DNA from 3 places in the Lysobacter sp. 5GHs7-4 genome. Region 1 is predicted to be linked to each of the others. Evidence: riboswitches for the same ligand, from Rfam matches in the RefSeq annotation. Region 1 holds a riboswitch; each other region holds the start of a gene.
What was found. Region 1 has a riboswitch for cobalamin ahead of LVB77_RS17855 (ribonucleoside-diphosphate reductase subunit alpha). Riboswitches for the same ligand answer to the same signal wherever they lie in the genome.
Positions count from the first base shown of each region.

Region 1 (9,982 bases):
TGCATTCGTAGCAGCCGGCGATCGAGGCGATGGTGGCGGTGGGCGCGATCGCGATCAGCAGCGAGTTGCGCAGGCCGTGTTCGGCGATGCGCTTGCGCAGGGTTTCCCAGCGCTCGGGCTGCGACGGGGTCACGCCCCAGGCCTCGAACTGCAGTTCGCCGACGCTGGCGCGGGTGTCCTCGAACGACGGGTGGCGGCCGTGCTCCATCGCCAGTTCGTTCGACGCCGACAGGGCGTGGAAATAGATGGCCTCGGCGATCTCCTGCGCCAGCTTGCGCGCGGCCTCGGAATCGAAGGCCAGGCGCAGTTTGAAGAACACGTCCTGCAGGCCCATCGTGCCCAGGCCGACCGGCCGCCATTTCAGATTGGCGCGGCGCGCGGTTTCGATCGGGTAGAAGTTGAGGTCGATCACGCGGTCTAGCTGGCGCACGGCCAGGCGCACGGTCTCGGCCAGCTTGTCGAAATCGAACGCGCCCTTGCCGTCCTCAAACAGCTCGACGTGGTGCGACAGGTTGATCGAGCCCAGGTTGCACACCGCGGTCTCGTCCTGCGAGGTGACCTCGAGGATCTCGGTGCACAGGTTGGACAGGTGGATGACGTTGCCGTCGCGCAGGGTCTGGTTGGAGGCGCGGTTGGACTTGTCCTTGAAGTTCATCCAGCCGTTGCCGGTCTGCGCCAGCGTGCGCATCATGCGGCCGTAAATGTCGCGCGCCTTGACCTTCTTGGTCGCCAGGCCGGCGGCCTCGGCGGCGTGGTAGGCGCGGTCGAAGGCCTCGCCCCACAGGTCGGTCAGCTGCGGCACCTTGTGCGGGTCGAACAGCGACCATTCGGCGTCGGCCTCGACGCGGCGCATGAATTCGTCGGGAATCCAGTTGGCCAGGTTGAGGTTGTGGGTGCGGCGCGCTTCGTCGCCGGTGTTGTCGCGCAGTTCCAGGAACTCCTCGACGTCGGCGTGCCACGGTTCCAGGTACACGCAGGCCGCGCCCTTGCGCTTGCCGCCCTGGTTGACCGCGGCGACCGAGGCGTCGAGCGTCTTCAGCCACGGCACGATGCCGTTGCTCAGGCCGTTGGTGGAACGGATCAGCGAGCCGCGCGAACGGATGCGGGTGTAGCTCAGGCCGATGCCGCCGCTGAATTTGCTGAGCTTGGCCACGTCCATGTAGCGCTTGTAGATGGCTTCCAGCGAGTCCTCGGGCGAATCCAGCAGGAAGCAGCTCGACAGCTGCTCGTGGGTGGTGCCGGCGTTGAACAGGGTCGGCGAGGAGGGGATGTAGTCCAGCTGGGCCATGCGCCGGTACAGCGCCAGCGCGTCGCCGACGTCCTCGCTGAGCGCGCAGGCGATGCGCAGGAAGAACTGCTGCGGGGTTTCGATCACGGTGCGCGCGGTCGGATGGCGCAGCAGGTAGCGGTCGTACAGCGTGCGCAGGCCGAAGTAGTCGAAGCGCGCGTCCAGGCTGCGGTCGATGGCGTCGTTGAGCTTGCGCGCGTTGGCCTGCACGAAGCCGAGCAGACGGTCGTTGATCAGGCCCAGCTCGTGGCCGCGCACCACCGACTGCGAGAACGCGTGGATCTCGATGCCGGCGACTTCCTTCTCGATCACGTTGCTGAGCAGGCGCGCGGCGAGGCGGCCGTACTCGGGCTCCTCGGCGGTGAGCAGGGCGGCGGTGCGGATCGACAGTTCGTCCAGCTCGCGCGTGGTCGCGCCGTCGTAGAGGCCGGAGATGGTGCGCGTGGCCACGCGCATGGGATCGACCGCGTACAGGTCCTCGCCGCAGCGCGTCACCGCGCGCACGATCTTGTTGAGGTCGACCGGTTCGCGGCGGCCGCTGCGCTTGGTCACGCTCATGGTGAGGTTGGCGGCCGGCGGGGTCAGGGCGAAGCCGGGGGCGGGCTCGGCCGCGCGGGCCGGTGCGTCGGCGAGGGTGGGGGTAGCGACCGCGGCGGGCGCGTCGGTGATGGTGCTCATAAGCGGGTACTCCGGTGCGTGGGCGCACGTATCGCCGGCCTTCCCTCGAGGGCCGACGCGCGCGGACGCAGGACGCAAGACCGAACGGGTCGGCCTTGCGGCGTGCGCCCCCGCGGGCGCGAAGCGTTCGAGGATGACGACAGGGTGTCGCGCAGCCCGAGACGGACTGCGACCGCGACGGCGGACCGTGGCGGCGGCGACACCGGCCGTCTTCCCCCGAAGACTCCTGAGCCGGTACCGCGCGGTGTGCGACGCGCGGTTGTCGGCAGGTCTTCGGGCTCGGGACTGGAAGCCAAGCTTCGCCTACTTGTGGCCGCTTCCCAGGCGCCGGGCGCCCAGTGCGATGACCACGTTCGTTTCCCATACCGCTGCGGGGCAGCGCCGGCTTTGTCGCCGCCCTTTCGGGGCGGGTCCGCACCGGCTTCCCTTTTAAGCCGATCTCGCGATCGGCACCGACGGACACAACATATTAGGGGTGCCCCGATCCGTCAACACGATATGTGGGGAGTGGCCGCAGTTTCGCAACAAATACTTCGGCGCCGTTGCAGCGCCGCGCTTGATGTTAACGTGCGTGGCGACACGGACAGGGATGGGGCGCGATGGCAGGACTGGTGACGTTGTTGGTGCTGGTGCTGCTGGCCGTGCCGGTGCTGTTGATCGTCGCGCTGGTGTCGGTGTCCGGGCTCAAGGCCCGGGTGGCGATGCTGGAGGCGCAGGTTGCGGCCTTGTCCTCGCGCGCTGCCGCACCGCGGGCGACTGCCGAAGCCGATGCCGAAGCCGATCAGGGGCCGACGCTGGGCGAGCTGATGCGCGCCGCCCCGGCTGCGCCGCCACCGAGCGCCGCGCCCGTTGCGCCCAGGCCGCTCGAGCCCGAGCCGGCTCCGTTCGAACCGGCCGCATCCGAGCCCGCCACCGCGCCGCCACGCGCGGCCGAACCTGCGCCGCCGCTGCCGCCCCCGCTGCCCACGCCGCGTCCGATTTTCGAAACCTCGCCGCGCGCGCAGGTGCGCGCGCCGTCCCGCCCCGATCCGATCGAGCGCATGGTCGGCGCGGTCAAGCGCTGGTTCACCGAGGGCAACGTGCCGGTCAAGGTCGGCATGCTGGTGCTGTTCGCCGGCGTCGCCGCGCTGCTCAAGTACGCGACTGATCAGGGCTGGATGCGCTTCCCGATCGAACTGCGTCTGACCGGCATCGCCCTGGCCGCGCTGGCCGGGCTGGTGTTCGGCTGGCGCCAGCGCGAGCGCAAGCGCGCGTTCGCGTTGGGTCTGCAGGGCGGCGCGATCGGCGTGCTGCTGCTGACGGTGTTCGCGGCCTTCAAGCTTTACGGTCTGATCGAGGCCGGACCGGCGTTCGCGCTGAGCATCGTGCTGGTCGCCGGCGCGGGCGTGCTGGCGGTGCGGCAGAACGCGATCGCGCTGGCCCTGCTGGGCATCTTCGCCGGCTTCATGGCGCCGATCTGGCTGTCGACCGGGCAGGGCAACCACGTCGCCTTGTTCGGTTACTACGCGGTGCTCAACGCGGCGATCTTCGTCATCGCCTGGTGGCGTCCGTGGCGCGCGCTGAACCTGCTGGGCTTCGTGTTCACCTTCGGCATCGGCACCGCCTGGGGCGTGCTGCGCTACCGCAGCGCCGACTTCGCCACCACCGAACCTTTCCTGCTGCTGTTCTTCGCCTTCTACCTGCTGATCCCGATCCTGTACGCCTGGCGCCAGGCCGCGGAACGGCGCGACTTCATCGACGGCTGCCTGGTGTTCGGCACGCCGCTGATCGCGTTCTCGCTGCAGGCCGGTCTGCTGGAAGGCGAGCGCATGCCGCTGGCGTTCTGCGCGCTGGGCCTGGCCGCGCTGTACGCGGCGCTGGCCGCGTGGCTCAAGCGGCGCGCGCACTTCGTCGCGCTGGCCACGCCTTACGCCTTGCTCGCGGTCGGCTTCGCGACCCTGGCCGTGCCGCTGGCGCTGTCGGCGCAGACCACCGCCTGCGTGTTCGCGGTCGAGGGCGCGGCGCTGGTGTGGCTGGGCCTGCGCCAGCAGCGCCTGCTGCCGCAACTGGCCGGCCTGGCCCTGCAACTGTTCGCCGCGGCCGGGTTCGCGATCGGCATCGGCGACGGCGCGCAACCGCTCACGGCGGTGTTCAATGCGCGCTTCATGGGCGCGCTGCTGATCGCGCTGGCCGGTTTCGCCAGCGCCTGGAGCTATCGCCGCGCGCAGCACCGCAACCCCGCGCTCGCGTACTACCTGTGGGGCCTGATCTGGTGGTGCGGCAACGCCTGGGGCGAGTTCGACCGCTTCCTGCTGGCGGACGTGCGCGCCGACGCCTGGCTGGCCTTCGTCGCGCTCAGCGCCTGGCTGGCCGCCGAGACCTTCCGCCGGATGCCGGCGCGCGCGCTGTCGTGGACGGTCGCGGCCGGTTTGTTCGCGGCGTTGCCGCTGGCGTTCGCGCAGGAATCGGCGCATCTGCATCCGTTCGGCGGCTACGGTTGGGCGGCGTGGCTGGTGTACGCGGTCGCGGGCGTGCGCGCGCTGCGCTGCCTGCGCGACGACGCCGGCGGCGAACTGGGCTTCGCGCACACGGGCTGGCTGTGGGCCTGGCCGTTGGCGGCCAGCCTGAGCCTGCACGAGTTCGTCGGCCGCGCCACCGTCGGCGACGGCTGGACCTGGGCCGCGCTGGCGCTGCCGTTCCTGCTGATGGCGGCGGCGCTGCAATGGCGTCCGAACGCCGTCGCGCTGCCGTTGGCCGCGCGCTTCCATCAATGGCGCGGAGTGGTGCAGGGGCTGTTCCTGTTCGCTCTGATGCTGGGCGCGATCGTGCTGCTGGGTCAGCCCGGGGGCAGCGCGCCGTTGCCGTGGCTGCCGCTGATCAATCCGCTGGATCTGATCCAGCTCGCGGTGCTGGCGCTGTTCGCCTACTGGCTGGCCTCGCCGTCGGCGCCGGACGATCTGCGCGCGCGCCGGGTGCCGCTGCTGGCGGCCGCCGGCTTCGCCCTGATCACCGCGATCACGCTGCGCGCGACGCATCATTGGGGCGGCGTGCCCTGGGACGGCTCCATGTATCGCACCGGCCTGGTCCAGACCAGTCTGACCGTGGTCTGGAGCCTGCTGGGCGTGCTGGGCTGGGTGATCGGTTCGCGCCGCGGACAACGTGGGCTGTGGCTGGCCGGCGCGGTGCTGATGGCGGTGGTGCTGGCCAAGCTGGTGTTCGTCGACCGCACGCATCTGGGCAATCTGCTCGGCATCGCCTCGTTCATCGCCTACGGTCTGTTGTGCACCCTGGTCGGTTACCTCGCGCCGGCGCCGCCGGCTTCCCGCGACGCATCCGCGGACCCTCCCCCGGAGATGCAGGCATGAATCTGGCCCCCATCGCAGCGCGCTACGCCGCGAGTTTCGCCTTGCTGCTGTTGCCCGCGCTGGCCATCGCCGCGCCGCGCGACGATTACGCCCAGCAATGGCCGCTGCGCTTGAGCAGCGCCGACGCCGGCGCCTACCGCGTGGTGCTGGACGACACGGTGTACCGGCAGGCGCGCCAGCCCGGCTTGCGCGATGTCGACGTGATCGACGGCACCGGCAATCCGGTGCCGGCCGCGATCTACCGGCCCGACGGCAACGACACCGGTCCGACCACGCGCGTGAGCCTGCCCTGGTTCGCGTTGCCGGCGCGTTCGCGTAACGGCACGCAGGACTGGCAGCTGATCAGCGAAGTCGAGGCCGACGGCCGCCTGCGTCGGGTCGAGGCGCGCGGTCTCGGTCGCGGCGCGTCGGTGGGGCCGCAGACCGCGTTGCTGATCGACGCCAGCACCGTGCGCACGCCGATCCGCGCGCTGGAACTGGACTGGGCGCCGGGCACCGCGTTGGACGCGACCTACCGCGTCGAGATCAGCGACGACCTGGAGCACTGGCGCGATGTCGCCGCCAACGGGCGCCTGGTCGACCTGCAGCAAGGCGGCCGCCGGCTGCTGCAGCGCCGGATCGCGTTCGACACCGCCGGCCTGCGCGCGCGTTACCTGCGCCTGAGTCCGGCCAATCCCGATGCGGTGGCGCCGATCCGCGCGGTCGCCGCCGAACTGGGCGCCACCGCCAATCCCGCGCCGCTGCGCTGGCGCCAGCTGCAGGGCCGCCGCCTGGCCGCGCAGGACGGCAAGGACAAGGGCGCGCGTTTCGAATTCGAGCTCGACGGCCGCTACCCGGTGCAGCGCATCGACGTCGTCCTGCCGGGCAACTACGCGGTGCGCTGGACGCTGGAAAGCCGCGATCAGGCCGATGCGCCGTGGCAGCTGCGCCTGGACACCTGGACCGCGTTCCGCGTCGGCGCCGACGGCCGCTCCTCGTCGCGGCCGCTGTCGGCGCGCACCGACGACCGCTACTGGCGCCTGCGCGCCGATGGCGCGGTGCCGGCCGAGCCGACCTTGCGGCTGGGCTATCAGCCCGAGTCGGTGGTGTTCATCGCCCAGGGCGCGCCGCCTTACGTGCTGGTCGCCGGCAGCGCGCGCACCGTGCGCGACGATCTGCCGCTGCCGCAGGCGATGCTGGCGCTGCAGGCCGGCCGCGGCGCCGACTGGCGCCCCGCCGAGGCGACGCTGGGGCCGATGGCCGCGCTGGCCGGCGAGGCCGCGCTGCAGGCACCGGAACCCGAGCGCAACTGGCGCACCTGGCTGCTGTGGGCGGTGCTGGTGATCGGCGCGCTGGTGGTGGCGGGCTTCGCCTTCAGCCTGCTGCGCAGCGCTCCGCCGCCGCAGGCCTGATCGACTCGCCGCTCTGCAAAGGCCCGCTCCGGCGGGCCTTTCGTTTGTCCGGACCACGCCATTGTGGGCGGCCGCTTACAATATGCGGCTCCGGCGCCGGGCCCCGCGCGCCGCTCCCCCTTCATTCCGTGCCCAGGAGGCCTCCGTGTCCATCGTCCGCATGACCGATCTCGATCTCGCCGGCAAACGCGTGCTGATCCGAGAAGATCTCAACGTGCCGATCGACGCCGGCCGCATCACTTCCGAGCTGCGCATCCTGGCGGCCCTGCCGACCCTGAAGCTGGCCCTGGAAAAAGGCGCCGCGGTCATGGTGACCTCGCACCTGGGCCGGCCCAAGGAAGGCGTGTGGAGCGAAGCCGATTCGCTGGCGCCGGTGGCCGCGCGTTTGTCGCAGCTGTTGGGCCTCGAGGTGCCGCTGGTCAAGGACTGGGTCGACGGCGTCGACGTCGCGCCCGGCCGGCTGGTGCTGTTGGAAAACTGCCGTATGAACGTCGGCGAGGGCAAGGACGACGAGGTCTTGTCGAAAAAGTACGCCGCGCTGTGCGACGTGTTCGTCATGGACGCCTTCGGCACCGCCCATCGCGCCCAGGCTTCCACCCACGGCGTGATCCGCCAGGCCAAGCTCGCCGCCGGCGGTCCGCTGCTGATGGCCGAACTGGACGCATTGGCCAAGGCGCTGGAACAGCCCGCGCGCCCGCTGCTGGCGATCGTCGCCGGCTCCAAGGTGTCGACCAAGCTGGAACTGCTGTCCTCGCTGGTCGGCAAGGTCGATCAACTCATCGTCGGCGGCGGCATCGCCAACACCTTCATCGCCGCGCTCGGCCATGGCGTGGGCAAGTCGCTGGTCGAGAACGACCTGATCGACACCGCCAAGAAGATCATGGCCGATGCCAAGGCGCGCGGCGCCGACATTCCGGTGCCGACCGACGTCGTGGTCGCGCCGGCCTTCGCCGCCGACGCGCCGGCCACGGTCAAGGCGGTCGACGCGGTCGGCGCCGACGACATGATCCTGGACATCGGCCCGGACACCGCCGCGCGCTACGCGCAGCTGATCAAGGACGCCGGCACCGTGGTCTGGAACGGCCCGGTCGGCGTGTTCGAATTCGACGCCTTCGGCCATGGCACCGAAGCGCTGGCGCGCGCGATCGCCGCGTCCAAGGCCTTCTCCATCGCCGGCGGCGGCGACACCCTGGCCGCGGTCGACAAGTACGGCATCGCCGACGACGTCAGCTACATCTCCACCGGCGGCGGCGCGTTCCTGGAATTCCTGGAAGGCAAGGAACTGCCGGCGGTCGCCGCGCTCAAGTCGCGGAGCGCCTGAGCGTGGCCGCGGCCACGACGACGCTGTTCTTCGACCTCGACGGCACCCTGATCGACTCGGCGGTCGGCATCACCCGCTGCGTCGCCCACGCGTTGACGCGCATGGAACAACCGGTGCCGCCGGAATCGGAGCTGCGGCGCTGGATCGGCCCCTCGCTGCGCACCAGCTTCGGGCCGCTGTTCTCGCAGCCCGAACAGGTCGAGCGCGCGGTCGAGCACTACCGCGAACGTTTCGAAAGCCACGGCTGGGCCGAGCACGAGGTTTACGGGGGCATCGAACAGACGGTTGAATCGCTGCACGCGGCCGGTTACCGCCTGGCCATCGTCACCGCCAAGAACGAACCGCACGCGCGCAAGATCATCGAGCACCTGCCGTTCGGCCACCGCTTCGACGACGTCATCGGCTCGACCATGGACGGCAGCCTCAGCGATAAGCCCGAGCTGATCGCCGAGGCGCTGCGGCGTTTTTCGCTGGACGCGCAGGATTGCTGGATGATCGGCGACCGCCGCATGGACATCGAAGGCGCGCGCCACCACGGCATGCGCAACATCGGCGTGCTCTGGGGCTTCGGCGGCGAAGAGGAACTGCGATTGGCCGGTGCGCAGCGGCTGGCGGAGAAGCCGGAGCAGTTGCCCGGGTTGACTGCGGCTTGAGGGGTACGCCCTCGTCTTCCGGGGATGAGGGTTTGAAGGTGCGTTGTGAGCCCCTGCGTCGTTCTTCCCCGCGAAGTTGGCAACCGGAAGCTTTACCGTGAGAGGGCTCTGAAGTCACTGGATCCCCGCTTTCGCGGGGATGACGGCTGCAGGGCGCGTCATGCATGCGGCATACGGCATGCGCAGCGCGTGCAATGCCCACAATCCGCGCGAGGTCGCGTGGGCCGGATCGGCGCGCGCACAGGCGCACGCGCAAGCGCCGTGCGTCGGCTGTAGCGCGCGGGGATGTGCCGGCGCACTCATTTCGCGCTGCCCGCACCGCCGGCTGTGAAGCGGGTCATGGTTTGCAGCGGCGACCGGGCGTAGCGTCCGGCTGCGGTCAGCCGACCGCGTCGACACGGAGATCGCACCATGCGCCGCAAGGGAATCGTGCTCTCGAACCTGCTGGTCGCCGCCGCCCTGCTCGGGCTGTTGCTGGCCGGCGCCGCCGTCGCCGGACGCGCCGGCGAGGCTTACTCGGTTCTTTATTTCGACGAAGCCGGTAACGAAGTAGGCGGCGCTACCGCCAACTGCGGCGGGCAGTACACGTCCTGGGGCGAGCGCACCGAGCATTACGTGCGCCGTACCTGGATCTGCGACTGAGCGTACGCCTGCGCTGTTCCGGCGGATCGCGACGGCGCTTGGTTGTCGGCCAGGGAAGGCGACGATGCGGTTCGCCTTCGGCTTACCGCATCCTACGGGTGGGGGCCGTCCGCCTCGTAGGATGTGGTGAGCGCAGCGAACCGCATCGCCCGCGCAAGCGCCGATACGCGCGCACCCTCAGCGCCGCGCGCGCCAATCCGCCGCCAGCAGGCCCAGCAGCTCGCTGTCGGTGACGCGGTCGCCGACGAAGAAGCTTTCGCGCTGCCGCCCTTCGGTGACGAAACCCAGCCGGTGCAGCAGCGCGCGCGAGGCGTCGTTGTCGGGATCGATACCCGCGTCGACGCGGTGCAGGCCCAGGCCGTCGAACGCCCAGTCCAGCGTCAGCGAGGCGGCTTCGCGCGCGATGCCGCGTCCCCATTGCGAGGGGTGCAGGGCATAGCCCAGTTCGGCGCGGCGGTGGACGGCGTCGAATTGGAACAGGGTGCAGCTGCCGACGGCGACGTCGGCGGCGTCGGCGATCACCCAGTTGAACATCGTGCGTTGCTGCTGGCCCTCACGGATGTTGTCGATCAAGGCCCGGGCCTCGTCGCGCCCGCGCATCGCCGGGCGGCTCCAGTAGCGCATCACCTGCGGCTCGGAGAACAGCGCGAACAGCGCGTCGGCGT
Region 1 is NZ_CP089924.1:3,943,904-3,953,885, reverse strand. Features, by position in the region: gene LVB77_RS17855 (ribonucleoside-diphosphate reductase subunit alpha) at 1-1,846, opposite strand, end outside; cobalamin riboswitch at 2,213-2,438, opposite strand; gene LVB77_RS17850 (DUF2339 domain-containing protein) at 2,566-5,310, shown strand; gene LVB77_RS17845 (DUF3999 domain-containing protein) at 5,307-6,701, shown strand; gene LVB77_RS17840 (phosphoglycerate kinase) at 6,847-8,022, shown strand; gene LVB77_RS17835 (HAD hydrolase-like protein) at 8,025-8,675, shown strand; gene LVB77_RS17830 (DUF6289 family protein) at 9,087-9,317, shown strand; gene LVB77_RS17825 (GNAT family N-acetyltransferase) at 9,495-9,982, opposite strand, start outside.

Region 2 (9,982 bases), 2.1 Mb from region 1:
TTGAGCGCGGCGTTGCCGAAACCGGGGAAGTACAGCTCGTTGAAGGTCGGGGCCTTGAACGCGGTGCCGTAACTGGCGGTCAGGCGCAGCTGTTCGCTGAGGTTCCAGCCCCACAGCGCGCTGCCGGTGGTCTGGCCGCCGAACTGGCTGTCGTCGTCGCGGCGCAGGCTGGCCTGCAGCGAATGGGCGCCGAAATCGCGCTGGTATTGGCCGAACAGCCCACGGTTGATGCGATGGTCGCGCGCGTAGACCGTGCTGCTCTCGATTTCGTCCTGCTGCCAGTCGTAGCCCAGGCTGAGCAGACCGCCGGCCAGGCCGAAATCGCCCTGCAGCGAGCCCAGCTTGCGGCGCGTGTTGAAGGTGCTGGAGTAGACGCCGTTGCGATAGGTGTCGCTGAGGTCGCTGCTGCGGCCCAGGTTGAGCGTCAGCGTCGCGCGTTCGCTGGGCGCGTAGCGCAGGCGGCCGCCTGCGACCTGCTGCACAGTGTCGGCCTGGTTGTTGGTGCTGCCGTCGTACTCGTTGCGGCCTTGCGCGCGGAACACGCGCGCCTCGGCGTCCCAAGCGTCGCTGAAGCGGTAACCGCCTTGCGCGGTCAGCGACAGGTTGCGGTAGCCGTCGCGGTCGGGCGAGTTGGTGAAGCAGCCCGCGCCGCCCGGCGAGGGCTTGCCGCGGCAGGCGTTGATGCCGTCGGTGTCTTCGCTGGCGGCGTTGATCGAGTACCAGCCGTTGCCGCTTTTACCGCCCACGCCGAGCGTGCCGCGGCGCGTCTGCCAGCTGCCGATCGAGGCGCTGGCGTGCGGCGCGAACGCGCCCTGCGGACGACGGGTGAAAATCTGGATCACGCCGCCCAGCGCCTCGGAGCCGTAGAGGCTGGAGAACGGACCGCGCACGATCTCGATGCGCTCGATCTGCTCGACCGGTATGTCCTGCAGCGAGGCGCCGCCGCTGGTGGCCGAACCGATCTTGATGCCGTCGATCAGCACCAGCACGTGGTCGGATTCGGTGCCGCGCAGGAACAAGGACGTCTGCTTGCCGGGGCCGCCGTTGTTGGCCATCGACAGGCCGGGCGTGCCGCGCAGCAGGTCGGGCAGGTTGAGCGGCTGCAGCCGTTCGATGTCCTCGCGGTCGATCACGGTGACCGAGGCCAGGGTCGCGTCCTGGGTCTGCGCGGTGCGGGTGGCGGTGACCACGACCTGGTCCAGGTCGGTGGCGGCATCGGCGGCCCACAGCGGGGCGGCGACAGACAGCAGCGCCGTCGCCAGCGCGGTGCGGCGAAGCGGGAAAACGGGGAAATTCAAAGCATGGCTCCTGGCCCGCGCCTACCCGCGCGGACAACGATGGGTCGGAGACACGCAGGGGGAGAGGACGAGGCGGCGACGCGCGGACGCAGGCAGCCCCATGACAGCGCCCACCGCGTGTCGGGTCAGCCTCAGGCCGGTCTCCGGGCTTGCAAGCGAGGGCCTCCAGCCCTCCGGTCCGCGCCTTCCCATGCCTGCGCACAGTGGCTCGCTGCGGATCGTTCGTCTTACTTACCGTTGCGGGGGCAGCTCCGGATTTGCCGTCGCGCCAAACGGAGGATTCTCCGCTCGGACGACCGGCGCACCGGATTCCCGTTTCAATCGCCGGCGGGGCCGGCAATCACCTCAAGCCCGCGCATGGTAGCAGCCCAGCGGCCGCGCACCGGCATGACGGATCGGCATGAGGGCGGTGGGCGGCGCCCGTCGGCGGCCTGCGGCTCGCGGTGCGGATGCCGCTGGCATGCGCCATGGCACACCTAATGTTCGAAACCATGACGTACGGCTATTTCTGCATGCGTCTTTGCGTTTGACCCGATTGTTATGAACGTGTTAAACCAAAATGACATCGCTACCAATCCCCCTGCCGCAAGGAGCCGCGCACCATGTCCGTCGCTTTCCGTGCCGTCCGTCGTCCGCTCGCACTCGCCCTGCTCGCCGCCCTCGCCGCTCCCGGCTACGCCCAGGACGCACCCGCCGACGCCTCGGCGCATAACCTGGACCAGGTCATCGTCACCGGCACCCGCGTCAGCGACCGCACCGTCGCCGAGTCCAGCGCGCCGATCGACATCATCACGCCCGAGGCGCTGGAGGCCACCGGCACGGTCGAACTGGCCACCGCGCTGTCGCGCGCCCTGCCCTCGCTGAATTTTCCGCGCCCGGCGATCACCGACGGCACCGACGCGGTGCGTCCGGCGCAGCTGCGCGGCCTGGCGCCGGACCAAGTGCTGGTGCTGGTCAACGGCAAACGCCGCCACACCACCGCCCTGATCAACCTCAACGGCAGCCAGGGCCGCGGCTCCTCGCCGGTGGACCTCAACGCGATTCCGATCGCCTCGATCGAACGCGTGGAAGTGCTGCGCGACGGCGCCTCGGCGCAGTACGGCTCCGACGCGATCGCCGGTGTGGTCAACGTGGTGCTCAAGGGCAGCGATCACGGCGGCAGCCTGGCCGCGCGCTACGGCCAGTACAGCGCCGGCGACGGCGAGCAGTACCAACTGTCCGGCGACGCCGGCTTCAAGCTGGGCGAGAACGGCAAGCTGCACCTGGCCGCGCAGGGCGGCCATCAGGATCAGACCAATCGCGCGCGGCCGTTCCAGGGCGTGGTCGAGCAGCGCTACGGCGATCCCGAGATCGATCAGGGCGCGGTGTCCTACAACGGCGAGTACGACGTCGCCGATTATCTGACCTTCTATTCCTTCGGCAGCTACAGCAAGCGCGACGTGCTCTCCAACGGCTATTTCCGCTTCGCCGCCGACCCGCGCAACATCCCGTCGATCTATCCGAACGGCTTCCTGCCGCAGATCCACAACATCAGCAAGGACCGCGCCGCGGTGGTCGGCCTGCGCACGGAAACCGCGGGCGGCACGCAGATCGATTTGAGCTACAACTACGGCCACAACGAGCTGAGCTTCGACATCGAGCACACGCTCAACCGCAGCCTGGGCCCGACCTCGCCGACCCAGTTCTACGCCGGCGCGCTGGAAGTCACCCAGCACGTGTTGAACCTGGACTTCGCGCGTCCGGTCGATTTCGGCTGGCAATACCCAGTGACCTTCGCCTGGGGCGCGGAATGGCGCGGCGAGGAGTTCAGCCAGCACGCCGGCGAACCGCTGTCCTACGCCAACGGCGGCGTGCCGGCCTCCAACGGCCAGATCATTCCGGGCGCGCAGGTGTTCTCCGGCTTCCGCGCCAGCGATGCCGGCGACTTCGACCGTCACAGCTATTCGCTCTATGCCGACGTCGAGGCCGACCTGACCGACAAGTTCTCCGCCGGCATCGCCGCGCGCTTCGAGAGCTACAGCGATTTCGGCGACACCACCTCGGGCAAGCTGTCGGCGCGTTACGCCTTCACCGACAAGGTCGCGCTGCGCGCCACCGCGTCCACCGGCTTCCGTGCGCCGTCGCTGCAGCAGCAGTTCTTCCAGTCGATCGCGACCAACTTCATCAGCGGCGTGCCCTACGAGATCGGCACCTTCCGCGTCGACAACCCGGCGGCGATCGCGCTGGGCTCGGAATCGCTGAAGGCCGAGGAGTCCACCAACTACAGCCTGGGCCTGGTGCTGCAACCGCGCGACGGCCTGTACATCACCGTCGACGCATACCACATCAAGGTCGACGACCGCATCCTGCTGTCGGAAAACCTGACCAGCACCGCGGTGCGCAACTACCTGCAGGCCAATGGCTATCCCGGCATCGGCGGCGGCCGCTACTTCACCAACGCCGTCGACACCAAGACCCAGGGCGTGGACCTGATCGCGACCCAGGCGTTCGCGCTGGCCTCGGGCAGCTTCGACCTGACCCTGGGCTACAACTACTCCAAGACCGAGATCGAGCGCATCGCGCCCAATCCGGCGCGGCTGGCGGCGATCGACCCGGCGGCGGTGCGCATCGGCCGCACCGAGATCGGCCGCATCACCAAGGGCGCGCCCAAGGACAAGTTCTTCCTGGCCGGCGACTGGAAGACCGGCAACTGGCGCTTCAACGCCACCGCCACGCGCTACGGCGAGTTCACCGAACTGCACGCCACCAATCCGCTGCTGGATCAGACCTTCAGCGCCAAGTGGACGCTGGACCTGGCGGCGACCTACCAGCTCGGCAGCTGGGACTTCACCGTCGGCGGCGACAACGTGCTCGACGAGTACCCGGACGAGTCCAAGCTGGTGCTGGGCACGCGCAACTACCTGCCCTACAACACCGCCTCGCCGTTCGGTTTCAATGGCGCGTTCGCGTACGTGAAGGTGGGCTACAAGTGGTGAGTTGATTCGCTTCCAGTGCGAACGACGACGGCCCGGGATTCCGGGCCGTCGTCGCCGTCGCTGCACGCGCGGCCACCGCCACTCGCCATTCGCCGCGCATTCGCGCCGCCCGGGATCGGCTATAAGGGGTGACCCAGCCGCGCCGGCCTCCGCCAGACCGGAGCCGTCCGCGGTGCCGACGTCCGCGCCCAAGGAGGGCCGCCATGCGCTTAGCCGGATCGCTGCTGCTGTCATTCGCCCTGCCCGCCGTACTCGCGCTTTCCATTTCCGACGCCCTCGCCGCCCGCCGCGAACAAGTGGTGCTGATGCAGGGCAACGTCGCCGGCAAGCAGATCGTCGAGACCGCCGCCGACGGCAGCGTCCAGGTCGAGTACCACTACACCGACCGCGGCCGCGGCGACCGCAGCAAGACCCGCTGGCGTCTCAACGCCGACGGTACCCTGGCCGACTACAGCGGCAGCGGCAACGACTACCTGCTCAATCCCTTCGAGGAGCGCTACCGCGTCGATGCCGGCCGCGCGAGTTGGAAGAATCCCAGCGAACAAGGCGAGAAGGCGCTGAGCGCGCCAGCCTTCTTCCTGCCATTGCAGGCCGCGCCGGAAATCGGCGGCACCCTCGCGCGCGCGCTGTTGCGCGCGCCGGAGCGCAAGCTGGCGATCCTGCCCGCGGGCGAGGCCCGCATCGAAACCCTGGGCGAGCACGAGGTGATCGGCAAGAACGGCCCGGTCAAGCTCACGTTGCAGCGCGTGTCCGGCCTCAACTTCACGCCGCAGTCGCTGTGGCTGCACGCCGACGGCTCCACCGCCGCGACCCTGTATGCCTCGGGCTGGTTCGCGGTGATCGACGCCGAGCTGCAGGACGCGCTGCCCAAGCTGTTGGAACTGCAGGAGCGCTCCGACGCGGCCTGGGGCGCGCAACTTGCGCAGCGCCTCACCCATCCCGCCCAGGGACCGCTGCTGATCCGCAACGCGCGCGTGTTCGACCCGCGCGATCTCAGCGCCAGCGCCGGCACCAGCGTGCTGATCGAGGGCGAGCGCATCGTGCGGGTGGCGCCGGACGCGCAACTCAAGGCGCCGGCCGGCGCCGAAATCGTCGACGCGCGCGGGCGCTTCCTGATGCCGGGCCTGTGGGACGTGCACAAGCACTACTCGTCCATCGAGGACGGCGCGCTGGACATCGCCGCCGGCGTTACCAGCGCGCGCGACGTGGCTAACAACTTCGATACCTTCCCCGAGCGCGTGAAGCGCTTCGAGGCCGGCACCGAGGTCGGCCCGCGGGTGATGATGGCCGGCTTCATCGACGGTCCCGGCCCCTACGCCGGCCCGACCAAGATGTTGGTCGATACGCCGGAGGAGGCGATCAAGGCGGTCGACTTCTACGCCGACCGCGGCTACATGCAGATCAAGACCTATTCCTCGCTCAAGCCCGAACTGTTCCCGCTGATCGCCGACCGCGCGCACGCGCGCGGGCTGCGCGTGAGCGGGCACGTGCCGGCTTTCATGTCGGCCCGGCAGTTCATCGAGGCCGGCGCCGACGAGCTGCAGCACTTCCTGTTTGTCGAACTCAACTTCATGTACCCGCGCGTGCAGGACACCCGCACCAAGGCGCGCCTGACCGAGGTCGGCGAGCACGCGCACGAGTTCCCGCCGTCCAAGCCGGAAGTGCGCGAGTTCGTCGACTTCCTCAAGCGCCACCACACCGTGCTCGATCCGACCATGGCCTTGGCCGAGGATCTGTACGGCGGCGATCCCGACGCCAAGACCCCGCCGGGCCTGCGCGGCGTCGCCGAGCGATTCCCGCCTCAGGCGCAGCGCAACCTGAGCTGGGGCGCGCTCAAGCCGCCGCACGGCAAGGAAGAGGCGTACCAGCAAGCGCTGCCGACCATGCTGCAGCTGCTCAAGGCCGTGCACGAGGCCGGCGTGACCATCCTGCCCGGCACCGACGCATTGGCCGGCTACATGCTGCACGCCGAACTGGAGGTCTACTCGCGCGCGGGCATCCCCAATGCCGAAGTGCTGCGGCTGGCGACGCTGACGCCGGCGCAGGTGATGGGCGTGGACAAGGACCGCGGCGTGATCGCGCCGGGCAAGCTCGCCGATCTGGTGCTGATCGACGGCGACCCGTTGGCCGACATGCGCGACATCCGCAAGGTCGACCTGGTGTTCAAGGGCGGCAAGCGTTTCGACCCGGCGGAGATCGAACAGGCGCTGGGCATCGTGCCGCGTAAGCAAGCGGCAGCCTCGCCGAGCGCGCTATGAGCGGGACCGAGTTCGACCTGGATTGGGCGCTGATGGACTACCTGCGCCAGGACCGCCACAACGGCAGCCGCATGGTGGCCATCGACGACATCGTGCAGGCGCTGATCGCCAAGCATGGCCGCGCCGTGACGCCCGACGAGATCGTCGCGACCGCGCGGCGCACGCGCTACATGCAACGCGCCGCCGACGGCCGCGTCACTCGCATTCCGCCTTATCACTACGGCGGTCGGCAAGACCAAGGCGTGACGCACAGCCTGCAGCTGACGGCGGACGCATACGAGCACGGCGCCACGTACGGCATCCCGGACCGTTGAGGCGGTAACACGGGTTTGCGAGCCGCCAGGTCGCAGCGCCACGCCGGCGCCGCGGCCTCGCGGCGCAACCGCAAGCTGCATCGACACAGGTGGTATGGCCGCCCGGTTCGCTGGCGTGCGTGCACCGTTCGTCGCCTGCGCGGCACCGAAGGCGCCGGCGATCACAGATGGATCGTGCGCTGCGCCCAGCGCCGCCCGATGCTGCGACGCGGCAATGGCTAGGGTCGTGCGCTCCCCCGCACCACCCAACCTGGAACCGCCACATGAACGTGCGATTTCCGCAGCGCGCCGTCGCACTCGCGTTGCTCTTGCTCAGCGCCCCGGCCGCCGCGACCGAATGGAGTTACGAACACGGCACCGAAGGCTGGAGTGCGCTGGACCCGGCCTTTTCCGCCTGCTCGGCCGGCAACCAGCAATCTCCGATCGACGTGATCCCCGGCCGGGCGACTACCGCGAACCTGTCCGCACTGAGTTTCAACTACTCCACCAACACCGCCTTCCCGATCGAACACCTGGGCCACACCGTGCAGGCCAATCTGCCGGCCGGCAACACGCTCAGCATCGGCGGCAAGGTCTATCAACTGGTGCAGTTCCACGTGCACACGCCCAGCGAAAATTTCCTCAACGGCGAGCAGTACCCGCTGGAGCTGCATCTGGTGCATCGTGCCGCCGACAATTCGTTGGCCGTGGTCGGCGTGTTCTTCGACGAGGGAGCGGTCGACAGTCAGCTGCAGAAAATCGTGTCGGTACTGCCCGATGAAGAAGGCGAGCACGGCAACGTCGCCGCCTTCAACCTGCGCGCGCTGGTGCCGTCTGGGCGAATCTATCGCTTCAAGGGTTCGCTGACCACGCCGCCGTGCAGCGAAGGCGTGTCCTGGCATGTGGTGGCCACGGCCAAGACCGCGTCGCTGCAGCAGCTGGCCGCCTTCACCGCGCTGTTCTCGGGCCCGCAGTTCCCTGGCGGCAACCGCCGTCCCGTGCAATCGCTCAACGGACGCCCGGTGAGCTATCGCGGCGACTGAGTCGCAATGCCCTCGTGGCGGGCACGGCGCCCGCCACGAGTTAGCTCGCGATCAGCCCTTGCGGAACACCAGGTGCCCGGCTTCGGCCTCGACCTGGATCGTATCGCCGCTGACGAATTCGCCGCCCAGGATCTTCTGCGCCAGCGGATTCTCCAACTGCTGCTGCACCGCGCGCTTGAGCGGGCGCGCGCCGTAGACCGGATCGAAACCGACGTTGCCGATCAGCGCCAACGCGGTGTCCGACAGGGAGAGCTTGAGGCCACGCTCGGCCAGCCGCTTCTCCAGACCGTGCATCTGGATCTTGGCGATCTCGCGGATTTGGGTCTTGTCCAACGGATGGAACACGACGATGTCGTCGAGGCGGTTGATGAACTCCGGGCGGAAGTGCGCTTGCACCACGCCCATCACCGCCGCCTTCATCTGGGTGTAGCTCTCGGCGCTGTCGTCGGCGCTCAGCTCCTGGATCATCTGCGAGCCCAGGTTGCTGGTCATCACGATCACGGTGTTGCGGAAATCCACCGTACGGCCCTGGCCGTCGGTGAGGCGGCCGTCGTCCAGCACCTGCAGCAGGATGTTGAACACGTCCGGATGCGCCTTCTCGACCTCGTCCAGCAGGATCACGCTGTAGGGACGACGGCGCACGGCCTCGGTCAGGTAGCCGCCCTCTTCGTAGCCGACGTAGCCCGGAGGCGCGCCGACCAGGCGGCTGACCGCGTGCTTCTCCATGAACTCGCTCATGTCGATGCGGACCATCGCGTCGCTGGAATCGAACAGGAACTCGGCCAGCGCCTTGCACAGCTCGGTCTTGCCGACGCCGGTCGGGCCCAGGAACAGGAACGAACCGCTGGGACGTTCGGGATCGGACAGGCCCGCGCGCGAGCGGCGCACGGCATCGGACACCACCCGGATCGCCTCGTCCTGGCCGACCACGCGCTGGTGCAGCGCCTGTTCCATCTTGAGCAGCTTCTCGCGCTCGCCTTCCAGCATCTTCGACACCGGGATGCCGGTCCAGCGCGCGACCACCTCGGCGATCTCCTCGGCGGTGACCTTGTCCTGCAACAGCTTGAAGCCCTGGGTCTCGGCCTCCTGCGCGGCCTTGAGCTGCTTCTCCAGCTCCGGCAGCGTGCCGTACTGGATTTCGCTCATGCGCGCGTAGTCCTGCTGACGCTGCGCGGCCTCCAGGTCGAGCTTGGCCTGCTCGATCTGTTCCTTGATCTTGGTCGCGCCCTGCAGGGTCGCCTTCTCGGCCTTCCAGACTTCCTCGAGGTCGTTGAAGTCGCGCTCCAGCGTGGCGATCTCGGCTTCGAGATCGGCCAGGCGCTGCTTGGACTCGGCGTCCTTCTCCTTCTTCAGCGCCTCGCGCTGGATCTTGAGCTGGATCAGGCGGCGTTCCTTGCGGTCGAGCTCCTCGGGCTTGGAGTCGATCTCCATGCGGATGCGCGAGGCGGCCTCGTCCATCAGGTCGATGGCCTTGTCGGGCAGCTGGCGGTCGGCGATGTAGCGGTGCGAGAGGGTGGCCGCGGCGACGATCGCCGGGTCGGTGATCTCGACGCCGTGGTGGACCGCGTAGCGCTCCTTGAGGCCGCGCAGGATGGCGATGGTGTCCTCGACCGAAGGCTCGCCCACGAACACTTTCTGGAAGCGGCGTTCCAGCGCGGCGTCCTTCTCGACGTACTTGCGGTACTCGTCCAGCGTGGTCGCGCCGATGCAGTGCAGCTCGCCGCGCGCGAGCGCGGGCTTGAGCATGTTGCCGGCGTCCATGGCGCCTTCGGCCTTGCCGGCGCCGACCATGGTGTGCAGCTCATCGATGAACAGGATCACCTGGCCCTCGTTCTTGGCCAGGTCGTTGAGCACCGCCTTCAGGCGCTCCTCGAACTCGCCGCGGAACTTGGCGCCGGCGATCAGCGCGCCCATGTCCAGCGACAGCACGCGCTTGCCGCGCAGGCCCTCGGGCACTTCGTTGTTGACGATGCGCTGGGCCAGGCCTTCGACGATGGCGGTCTTGCCGACGCCGGGTTCGCCGATCAGCACCGGATTGTTCTTGGTCCGGCGCTGCAGCACCTGTACGGTGCGGCGGATTTCCTCGTCGCGGCCGACCACCGGATCGAGCTTGCC
Region 2 is NZ_CP089924.1:1,289,457-1,299,438, reverse strand. Features, by position in the region: gene btuB (TonB-dependent vitamin B12 receptor) at 1-1,262, opposite strand, end outside; cobalamin riboswitch at 1,415-1,661, opposite strand; gene LVB77_RS05585 (TonB-dependent receptor) at 1,901-4,273, shown strand; gene LVB77_RS05580 (amidohydrolase family protein) at 4,477-6,531, shown strand; gene LVB77_RS05575 (hypothetical protein) at 6,528-6,845, shown strand; gene LVB77_RS05570 (carbonic anhydrase family protein) at 7,109-7,867, shown strand; gene clpB (ATP-dependent chaperone ClpB) at 7,919-9,982, opposite strand, start outside.
Region 2: another riboswitch for cobalamin. It lies ahead of btuB (TonB-dependent vitamin B12 receptor); the one in region 1 lies ahead of LVB77_RS17855 (ribonucleoside-diphosphate reductase subunit alpha).

Region 3 (9,982 bases), 1.8 Mb from region 1:
GGCCCAGACCTCCGCAATGCCAGGATGACCAGCCACCGCAACGTAGTTGTTGACGGCGGTTTCGGGTTCGTAGCGGCTGCTGCCCGATGAGCCCGATCCGCCGCCACCGGAGCCGGGTGTGCCGGGTCCGGACGGAGCCGGTGCGCAGACGGGGATCAGGCCGATCCCGTGCGAGCCGCCGGTGGTGCCGATCTGCACCTCGCCAGGTCCGGGGCCGCCGCCGCAGGGATAGCCCTGGGCGCGCGACGCAGCGGGAAACACGGCGATCGCCAAGGCGGTCAGTGCGGCGGCCAACCAGATCCCATTCGGAATCGGCAGCCGCACATGGGCGGGACGGTAGTGGGTCATCGGGCCTCCTGGGCGCGCGCACGGAACGCGGGTGTCGCCGGGCCGCTTCCATGCGTGCGCAAGCCCCGGTGCGCGTCATCATCGGTGAAGAACGGGGACGGCGCCAGGAGGCCTGGGCGCCTCAGCGGAGCGCCACGAAAGGCAGGAGGTCGGGCCTTCGCAGCGCCGGCGCCATCTCGTCGTGCGCTAACGCGACGGCGCGAAGAAAGCCCGCTAGGCCGATCCGCTAATTACAACTGCGATTCGATCGGCAGCCAGCCCAGCACGCGCGCCGTCGCGCGCAGCATCGGTCCGGCGTCGGGTTCGCGGTCCAGCTTGAGCGGCGGCCGGCTGGTTTCGTCCAACCACACCAGTCGGTCGTCGTCGCGCAGCAGCCGGTAGCTCAACGCGGGCGTAATCAGGCGCTCGTACTCGCGGCGCACCGACGCGCCCAGCTCGGCGTCGTCGAACAGCACGCCCATCTCGGTGTTGAGTTCGGCCGAGCGCGGGTCGAGGTTGAAGGAGCCGACGAATCCGCGCCGGCCGTCGACCACGAAGGCCTTGGTGTGCAGGCTGGCGCCGCTGCTGCCGAACAGGCTGCTGGCCGCGGGCGGTCCGCTGCGGCGGATCTCGTACAGGCGCACGCCGCCGGCGAGCAGGCGCTCGCGGTAGCGCGCATAGCCGCTGTGCACCGCCGGGACGTCGTTGGCAGCCAGGGAATTGGTCACCACGCCGACCTGCGCGCCCTTGCGCACCAGTCCCACCAGCCCGTCGGTGCCTTCGTCGCCGGGCACGAAGTAGGGCGAGATCAACAGCGCTTCCTGCTCGGTGGCGGCAAGCTTGGCGATCAGCTGATTCACCAGCCAATCGTCGCCACCGTCGCCGCGCTTGCGCACCGGATCGGCCACCACGCGCACGCCGTCGCTCCAGTGGATGTGGGTGTCCCAGGGTATGCCCAGCAGCGGCGAGCGCCAGACCCGTTGCAGGTAACGCTTGGCCTGGGCGCTCTTGGCGGCATCGTCCAGACCGGCGACGTAGGCCTGCAACGCCACGGGGTCCGCTTCGCCCAGCGCGGCGATGGGCACCACCGCCTCGCTGTTCCAATAGCGGTCGAAGATAGCGCTGGCGTCGGCCGCCGCCGGTCCCGCCAGCAGCAGATCGAGGTCGCGGAAGTTCACGTTGGCGTGGGCGTCGAAGTACTCGTCGCCGATGTTGCGCCCGCCGACCACCGCCACCCGTCCGTCGGCGATCCAGGCCTTGTTGTGCATGCGGCGGTTGATGCTGAAGAAGCGCTGCGCCATCTCGCGCAGGCGCTTGAGTCCGCTGCGATTGCGGAACGGGTTGTACAGGCGGATCTCGATATTGGGGTGCGCGTCCAGCACCATCAGCGCTGGATCGAGGCCCTTGGTGTTGATGTCGTCCAGCAGCAGGCGCACGCGCACGCCGCGCTCGGCGGCGGCGTAGACCTCGCGACCGAGCAGGCCGCCAACCAGGTCGTCGTGCCACATGTAGTACTGCAGATCGAGGCTGCGGCCGCTGGCGCGCGCGCTGGACGCGCGTGCGGCGAACGCTTCCAGGCCGCCGGGTATCACCAGCACGCCGGTCTTGCCCGGATGCGCCGCCAGCCGTGGCGCCAGCTCGCGGTCGATCGGAGTCTGCGCCGCTTGCAGGGGCAAGGTAGTGCTGGGCGCGCCGGTGGCGCGCGGCATCAGCCGGTCGGCCAGCAACACGCCGCTGACCACCAGCACCAACAAGGCGAACAGGCCCCAGCCCAGCCAGCGCAAGGACTTACGGATCGGCATCGGATCTCCTGGCGTAGCGGCCTGCGATGCGTCAGATGGTGCCGCAAAACCCGCGGCGATGGTGCGCCACGAACCGCGTCGGCATCAGGCCCGTTGCAGCAACGCCAGTACGAAGCTGGCGCTGGCGACTGCACAGGCCAGGGTGCGCACGTGGTTCCAGCGCGTCCAGTCGCGCCGATAACGCTGCCATACCGGCAGCGCCGCGTCGCCGGCGGAATCGACCGCGGCCAGCGCATTGTTGAGCGGCACGTTGAGCGCGACGGTACACACGAACATGCCGACGAAATGCACTGCGCCGCCGAGCAGCATGGCCGCGGCGCCGGGCGCGTCCCAGCGGGCCATCGCGATGCCGGCCAGGATCAGGCCGGCCAAGGTAGTGATCCAGAACAGCGGCATGAACCACGAGCGCAGGATCACGCGGTTGATCGCGTTCATCGCGGCGATGCCGGCGGCGGGCGCGATCGCGGCTAGGGCGCGCATGATGAAGCTCGAGAAGGCGAAGAACACGCCGCCGAGCAGGCCGCAGCCGATCGCGCCTATCCAGAGCGAGGCGGTGATAGCGGTGTCCATGCGGGCGTCTCCGGGCGCGGCAGGGCGCGCCGCAAGCAGCCGATCCTAGCGCGCGCGGTCGCCGTCCGCCTGTTTCTTGCGGGTGCCGGCGGCTTGCGGCGTCAGGCGATAGGGCACCAGGTACAGCTCCATGCTTTGCGCGCCGTCGCGCTGGGCGGAGTAGGCGAGGCGATCGCGTCGCGACCAGTCCAGCATCGGTCCGTAGCTGTCGGTCTCGCGGCTGTTCACGCTGAGCGGGAGCAGGCGGCCCGCCTCGTAGCGCTCGCCGTGGGCTGTCGCCAGGTAGAGATCGACGCGGTCGGTGCGGAAGTCCTGCGCGCGCGAGTAGACGATGCTGCGGTCGTCGGACAGATAGCTGGCGTCGAAATCGTGGGCGCTGGTGTTGATGCCGCCTTCAAGGCGATGCGCGGCAGCGAAGCCATCGCCCGCGCGACGCGCGACGTAGAGATCCAGGCCGCCGGCGCCACCGGCACGGTCGCTGGAAAACAGCAGACGCTGGCCGTCGGCCGATAGCATCGGCGCGTATTCCTTGGCGGCGCTGTTGACCGTGGCACCTAGATGTTCTGGCTCGCCGAAGCCGGTGGCGGTGACCGCGACGCGCCACAGGTCGTCGGCGCCCAGTCCGCCGGGACGGTCGGAGCAGAAGTACACGCTGCGGCCGTCGGCGGAAAACGCCGGATCGAAATCGCGGCCCGGCGAGTTGAACGGCACCGGCTCGGCCGCGCCCCAGCCCTGTGCGCCGCGACGCGACAGCCAGATGTCGTAACCGCCCGCGCCGCCCGGCCGGTCGCGGCTGAACCACAAGGCGGTGCGCCCGTCGGGACTGAGGGTGAGGCGGATCTCGGCGTAGCCGGTGGACGCGATGCCGGGCGCGAACAGCTGCGGAGCGCTGGGGAACTCGATGCCGGGCTCGGCGCCGGCAGCCGACGGCGGGTGCGACGCGGTGGCCTGGTCGTTGTCCGCGGCGGCCGGGCCTGTCACGGCGGCGAGCGTCAGCGCGCAGGCGTAGGCGCAGCGCCGCCATGTCGCGACGCGGGTGCTCATTGAACGCTTGCTCATGCCTTGCGCTCGAAATCGCTGGTCCAGTTGGTTTCCCAGGTCTTGCCGCCATCGTCGGAACAGGCCTGCTCCCAGCGCGCCGAGCGCGCGGTGATGCGCGACCACAGCACGCGGGTCTTGATCGGTTTGCCGTCCAAGGTGTCGTCGCCGATGAAGGTGCCCACGCCGTCGGCTGCGAAGCCGCCGCGCACGGGCGGCGCGATCGAGGTCGGCGTGCGGCCGTCCAGCCACCAGCTCAGCCATTGCTTCGCTTTGGGGTCGTAGGAGCGCAGGCCGATGCCGCGTACCGTCCCGCTGGGGAACTCGAACACGTTGTCGCCGACGTTGCCGTGGCCGCCCAGCACCGGCCAGTTACGCAGCGTGCCGCCGAACTGGTCCCAGTCCTGACTGCCGACCAGGCGCTTGCGCAGGCGGCGGTGGCTGACCTGCCAGTCGCCGACCAGGAAATCGAAATCGCGCGGTGCGTCGTCGGCCCTGGCCAGCGGCGTGGGCCGTGCCGCGGTGCGGGTGAAGTAGTTGCGCCAGTTCACCTCCCAACTGGCGCCGTCGTCGGGCGAGAACGCCTGTTCCCACCAAGGCTCCCGGCCGTGGACCTCGTGCCAGCGGAAGCGCATCACGATCGGCTTGCCGCGCAAGGTATCGCGGCCGACGAACTCGCCGTCGTCGCCGTGGAAACGGCCGCGCACCGGCGGATCGATATGCGTCGGATTGCGCCCGTCCAGCCACCAGATCGCCCACTGATCGCTGGCGGGGTCGTAGGCGCGCACGGTCATGCCGCGGTAGCGGTCGCCGGGCAGCTCGACGATGTTGTCGTCGACGCTGCCCAGGCCGCCCAGCGCCAGCCAGCAGGCGCTGCTGCCGGCGAAGTCCTGCCAGTCCTGGCTGCCGGTCAGGCGTTCCTTCAGGCGCCGGTGGCGCACGTCCCAGTTGCCGACCAGCCAGCGCCAGTCGTCGCTGTGCGGGCCCAGGCCGGCGGCGGCCGGCGCCGCGGATGTGGCCAGGCTCCAGGCGGGCAGTGCCAGCGCGGCGGCGCCGGCCAGGCCCAGGCCGACGAAGCGGCGGCGCGCGGGCGAACGGGGGCCGAGTGCGTCGTCGGCTGCGCTGGAGGGAGCGGACTGGGGCGAATCGGGGAGGAGGGGCATGCGCAGTCCGTGTGCCGATGGGCGAGGGTGGAGGCGGTCAGGATGGGCCGCGACGGGCGCGGTTGACGACCCGAATTCGCGGCGGCAGGCTAAGTCCTACTTATGGTCCAGCCGCATCGATTCCCCTCCCTGTCCGCGATCCGGGCCTTCGAATCGGCGGCCCGCCTGGGCAGCTTCGCCAAGGCCGCGCAGGAGCTGGACACCACGGCGGCCTCGGTCAGCTATCACGTACGCCGGCTCGAGGAGCAGATCGGCGTGGCCCTGTTCCGGCGCCATCCGCACCGGGTCGAACTGACCGAGTCGGGCGAACTGGTCGCGCGCGAGGCCATCGCCGCGTTCGCCGCCTTGCGCGCTAGCTTCATCCGCGCGGTCGATATCGACGAGTCGCGGCTGTCGCTGACCACCCTGCCGACGCTGGGCACCAGCTGGCTTACGCCCAAACTGGGGCGCTTCCGCGCGCGCCATGCGCAGATCGCGTTGGAACTGGACTTGTCGGTGGACGCGCAGGACCTGGGCGTCGGCCGCTACGACCTGGCGATCCGCAACGGCCACGGCCGCTGGCCCGGGTTGCAGGCGGTGGAGCTGTTCCCGGCCATCTTCATGCCCTTGTGCGCGCCCGCGTTGCGCGCGGCTGCGGCCGAACTCGGCGATCCGCGCCGGCCCTTGTCGGTGCCCTTGCTGGGGCGGCCGGATTGGTGGGCGCTGTGGTATCGCGCGCAGGGCCATGCCGAGGCGGCACCGCCCGGCGGCTTCGGCACGCATCTGTCGGCCGAGCACCTGGACGTGGCAGCGGCGGTCGCCGGCCACGGCATCGCGATCGGTTCGCCGATCCTGTTCCGCAACGAACTCGACGCCGGCCGCCTGGTGCCCGCGCACGATTTCGTCGCCGGCGACGGGCGCGCGTTCTGGCTCACTTATCCCAGCGCACGTCAGCACAGCCGCAAGATCGCGCATTTCCGGCAATGGCTGGGCGAGGAGGTCGCACGCGACCGCGACGCGGCGCAGGCCTATCTGCGGCGCGCGGTGATCGTCGAGCCCTGAGTTTCATCCGGTGCGCCGCCTAGCGGTCGTGCGGCATCGGCTCATGCAAAGAAAAGCCCGGCATTGGCCGGGCTTTTCGGGTGACGCATCGATGGCAGGTTCAGCGCGCCGGCGTGTAGCGCAAGGTCAGGAACCACTCGCGGCCGGGCTGGTTGTAGAACGAGATGGTTTCGTAATCGCGGTCGAACACGTTGGCCACGCGCGCCTGCAGCGACCACGACGGCGTGAACGCGTATTCGGCGCGCAGGTCCAGCGTGCCGTAGCCGGCGACGGTGCGGCTGTTGGCGACGTCGTCGTAGCGCGCGCCGGAGGCGACCGCGGTGAGGCCGAAGCGGAAGTCGCCGAAGGCGCGGTCGATGTCCACGCGCGCGCTGCGCTTGGCGCGGCGCGGCAGGTCGTTGCCGGCGAAGAAGCCGACGCGGTTCTCGCTGTCGAGGAAGCTGGCGCTGGCGGCCACGGTCCACTCGGCGACGGTGGTGTCGATGCCGATCTCGGCGCCGCGCACGCGTGCGCGCTCGATGTTGTTGGGCAGGAAGATCGACGCGTCGTAGGCGATCAGGTCGTCGACCTGGGTGCTGAACCCGTCGATGCGCGCATTGAAGCGCTCGCCGCGGTAGGCCAGGCCCAGTTCCCAGGTCTTGGATTCTTCCGGACGCAGCGCGGGGTTGCCGAAGAAGGGGTAGTACAGCTCGTTGAAGGTCGGCGCCTTGAACGCGGTGCCGTAGCCGGCGGTCACGCGCCAATGCTCGGCGAAGCCCAGGCCCCAGGCGATGCTGCCGGTGGTGTGGCCGCCGAACTGGTCGTTGTCGTCGCGGCGCAGGCTGGCCTCGAGCGACTGCGCCCCGAAGCGCCCCTGGTACTGGACGAAACCGGCGCGGTTGTCGCGCTCGTTCTTGTCGTAGGCGGTGTCGCTGTCGGCGTGGTCGCGCAGCCAGTCGAAGCCGACGCTCAACAGTTGGCCCTCGCCGATGCCGAAATCGGTCTGCGCGGTCAAGCTGTCGCGGTTGGTGACGAAATAGCCGTTGGCGACGTTGCCGAGGAAGTTGTCGGACTCGTCGCGGTTGCGGCCGGCGCTGACCTGCAGGCTCACCGTTTCGGAAGGGCGCCAGGTCGCCTTGGCACCGATCACCTGCTGCACGATCTCGGAATAGTTGACGAAGCTGCCGTCGTATTCGTTCGCGCCCTCGGCGCGCAGCGCGTGGCCTTCGAAGCTCAGCGTGTCGGTGGCGTCGAAACCGCCGCGCAGCGACAGCGAGCGGTTGCGGTAACCGTCGCGGTCGGGCTCTTCGGTGAAGCAGCCGGCGAACAGGGTGCTGGAACCGTTGCAGGCGTTGATGCCGTCGGTGCGCTGGTAGGCGGCGTCGGCGCCGAACCAGCCGCGGCCGATGCGGCCGCCGATGCCGGCGCTCGCCTCGCGGCCGCCATGGCTGCCGACGGTGACGCTGCCGCGCGGGGCGACCGCGTCGCGGTCGCGGCGGGTGAAGATCTGGATCACGCCGCCGATGGCGTCGGCGCCGTACAGGCTGGAACGCGGGCCGCGCACGATTTCGACGCGGTCGATCAGCGCCATCGGCAGGTCCTGGAACGAGGCCAGGCCGGAGGTCGCCGAGCCCATGCGGATGCCGTCGACCAGCACCAGCACGTGGTCGGTCTCGCTGCCGCGCAGCGACAGCGTGGTCAGCTTGCCCAGGCCGCCCTGGTTGCCGATCGAAATGCCGGCGCGGCCGCGCAGCAGGTCGGGCAGCGAGCGCGCCTGGCTGCGCGCGATGTCCTCGTGGGTGATCACTTCCACCGGCGACAGCGCGTCGTTGGCGCTGATCGCGGTGCGGGTGGCGGTGACCACGACGTCGTCCAGGTCGGTGGCGTCGTCATGGGGCTGGGCCTGGGCCAGGGCGGGCAGGGCGAGGGCGGCGGCGATGGCCAGGGACAGCTTGGGAACACGCATGAGCAAACTCCAGGGGCGCGGCGGTCTTGCCGCGCCGTCGATCCAGGGAGTTGCGAGGAGAGGGGCAGGGGCCGCGAGCGGGCGTGGGACACGCCGACGTCGCCGCCGCGACGCCCTCCGCATCGCAACCAGTCGCGCGTCGGGGCCGGTCTCCGGACTCGCGAGCCGGGGCCGTAGCCCCGCCCGCGGCGCCTTCCCGTGCTCAGCACAGTGGCGGTTGCCGCGGTCGTCTCGCTTACCGTTGCGGGGGCAGTGCCGGGCTGGCCCGATCGCGCTGTACCAGCGCTGGGACGTCACCGGCTTCCCGTTTCAACCCTGACGGCGGATGCCGGGGGTCACCTCGAAGCGCGCGCAGTCTACGGCATTGGGGGGCTGGGGCCAAAAAGCAGCCCTCATCCGGTCCTTCGGGCCACCCTCTGCCGCCACTGTCGGTGTCCTGAGCCCTGCTCCCTTGGGAGAAGGGTTGGGATGAGGGTTCGGCGCGAGCGAGTGCCTCCAACTCGATCTCGGACCCTCATCCGGCGCTACGCGCCACCTTCTCCCGAGCGAGAAGGGAAAAGCCAAGGCAACCGAGCCCGTGGGATGTGGTGAGCCAAGGGCGAACCGCATCAATGCTGCGCGCCGCAGCGCAATAGCGCCCGGTCCCAGCGCAAAAACGAGGCCGCCTTACTCCCGCTCTTCCGCCTCGTCGCGCCCCTCGCCCGCCGGCTCGTCGTCGAACCCGTCGTCGTAGGACGGCGGCATCGCCACCGTGTCCTCGGTCAGCACCGTGGTGCGCACCGGCGCGGCGGCCGGGCGGTTGCGCGGTGCCGGCAGCAGGGCGGTGGCGGCTTCGGCGGCGGCGATGAGTTCGTTGCGGCGCTGGTCCGGAATCTCCTGCCAATGGCAGTCCAGCAGCGCGCCCTCGATCGCATAGAGCAGGTTGAGGGTGGGCTTGAAGCCGGCGCGCTTGACGCGCATGAAAGCCTCGACCGTGCCGATCGCGGCGATGTCCTCGTGCGAGCGCAGGCCGACCTGGCGCAGCCAGGCCGCGCTCTTGGGGCCGATGTTGCGCAGCTTGGCCGCGCTCATCGCAGCGACTCCACGAAGGCCTGCGCGATCGCTTCCAGGCCGCGCTGGTCGTCGGCATCGAAGCGCTCCAGCTTGGGGCTGTCCAGGTCGAACACGCCGATCAGTTCGCCGTTCAAGGACAAAGGCACCACCAGCTCGGAGTTCGATGCCGAATCGCAGGCGATGTGCCCCGGGAAGCGGTGCACGTCGGCGATGCGCTGGGTCTGCCCGGTCGAGGCCGCGGCGCCGCACACGCCCTTGTCCAGCGGGATGCGGATGCAGGCCGGCAGGCCCTGGAAGGGGCCGACCACCAGCTCGCGGCCGTCGTAGAAGTAGAAGCCGACCCAGTTGAGGTCCGGCAGGGCGTGATAGACCAGCGCCGACAGATTGGCCGCGTTGGCGACACGGTCGCGCTCGCCCTCGATCAGGGCGCGCGCCTGGGCCAGGAGCAGGTCGTATTGTTCCGGCTTGCTGCCGGACAGAGGGTTGGCGGCGAACATACCGCGAGTGTAGCAGCGGCACGCCCGGGCATTACCATGGCCGGATACCGCCCCCCGAAGTCCGCCGCCGAGGATGCCGATGACCGAGCCTGGCCCGACCTTGCCCGCCTTCCGCGAACGCGGCCATCAGGTCACGCGGCTGGAAAGCTTCGTCGACGCCGCGTTCGCGTTCTCGCTGACGATGCTGGTGATCCTGTTCAACGAATTGCCCGACACCGTCGCCGAACTGCGCGAGGCCTTGCGGCGGGTGCCGACCTTCGTGTTCTGCTTCGTGCTGATCGCGCTGTTCTGGGGCGCGCACAACCGCTGGAGCCGCCGCTACGGTCTCGACGACGGCCGTTCGATCGTGCTCAGCCTGGCGCTGGTGCTGGTGGTGATGATCTACGTCTATCCGCTGCGCATGGTGGTATCCAGCGCGATGTCGATGTTCACCGGCGGCTGGGTCAAGAGCGAACTGGGCATCGACCCCGCGCATTGGAACGCCGACCTGCAGACCGCCTTCATGGTCTACGCCACCGGCTTCGGCCTGCTGTCGTGGATCGTGTG
Region 3 is NZ_CP089924.1:1,056,995-1,066,976, forward strand. Features, by position in the region: gene LVB77_RS04550 (DUF4189 domain-containing protein) at 1-348, opposite strand, end outside; gene LVB77_RS04555 (phospholipase D family protein) at 579-2,129, opposite strand; gene LVB77_RS04560 (anthrone oxygenase family protein) at 2,214-2,699, opposite strand; gene LVB77_RS04565 (hypothetical protein) at 2,745-3,758, opposite strand; gene LVB77_RS04570 (hypothetical protein) at 3,755-4,900, opposite strand; gene LVB77_RS04575 (LysR substrate-binding domain-containing protein) at 5,003-5,941, shown strand; gene btuB (TonB-dependent vitamin B12 receptor) at 6,042-7,886, opposite strand; cobalamin riboswitch at 8,012-8,244, opposite strand; gene LVB77_RS21325 (TfoX/Sxy family protein) at 8,553-8,957, opposite strand; gene LVB77_RS04590 (GAF domain-containing protein) at 8,954-9,436, opposite strand; gene LVB77_RS04595 (DUF1211 domain-containing protein) at 9,516-9,982, shown strand, end outside.
Region 3: another riboswitch for cobalamin. It lies ahead of btuB (TonB-dependent vitamin B12 receptor); the one in region 1 lies ahead of LVB77_RS17855 (ribonucleoside-diphosphate reductase subunit alpha).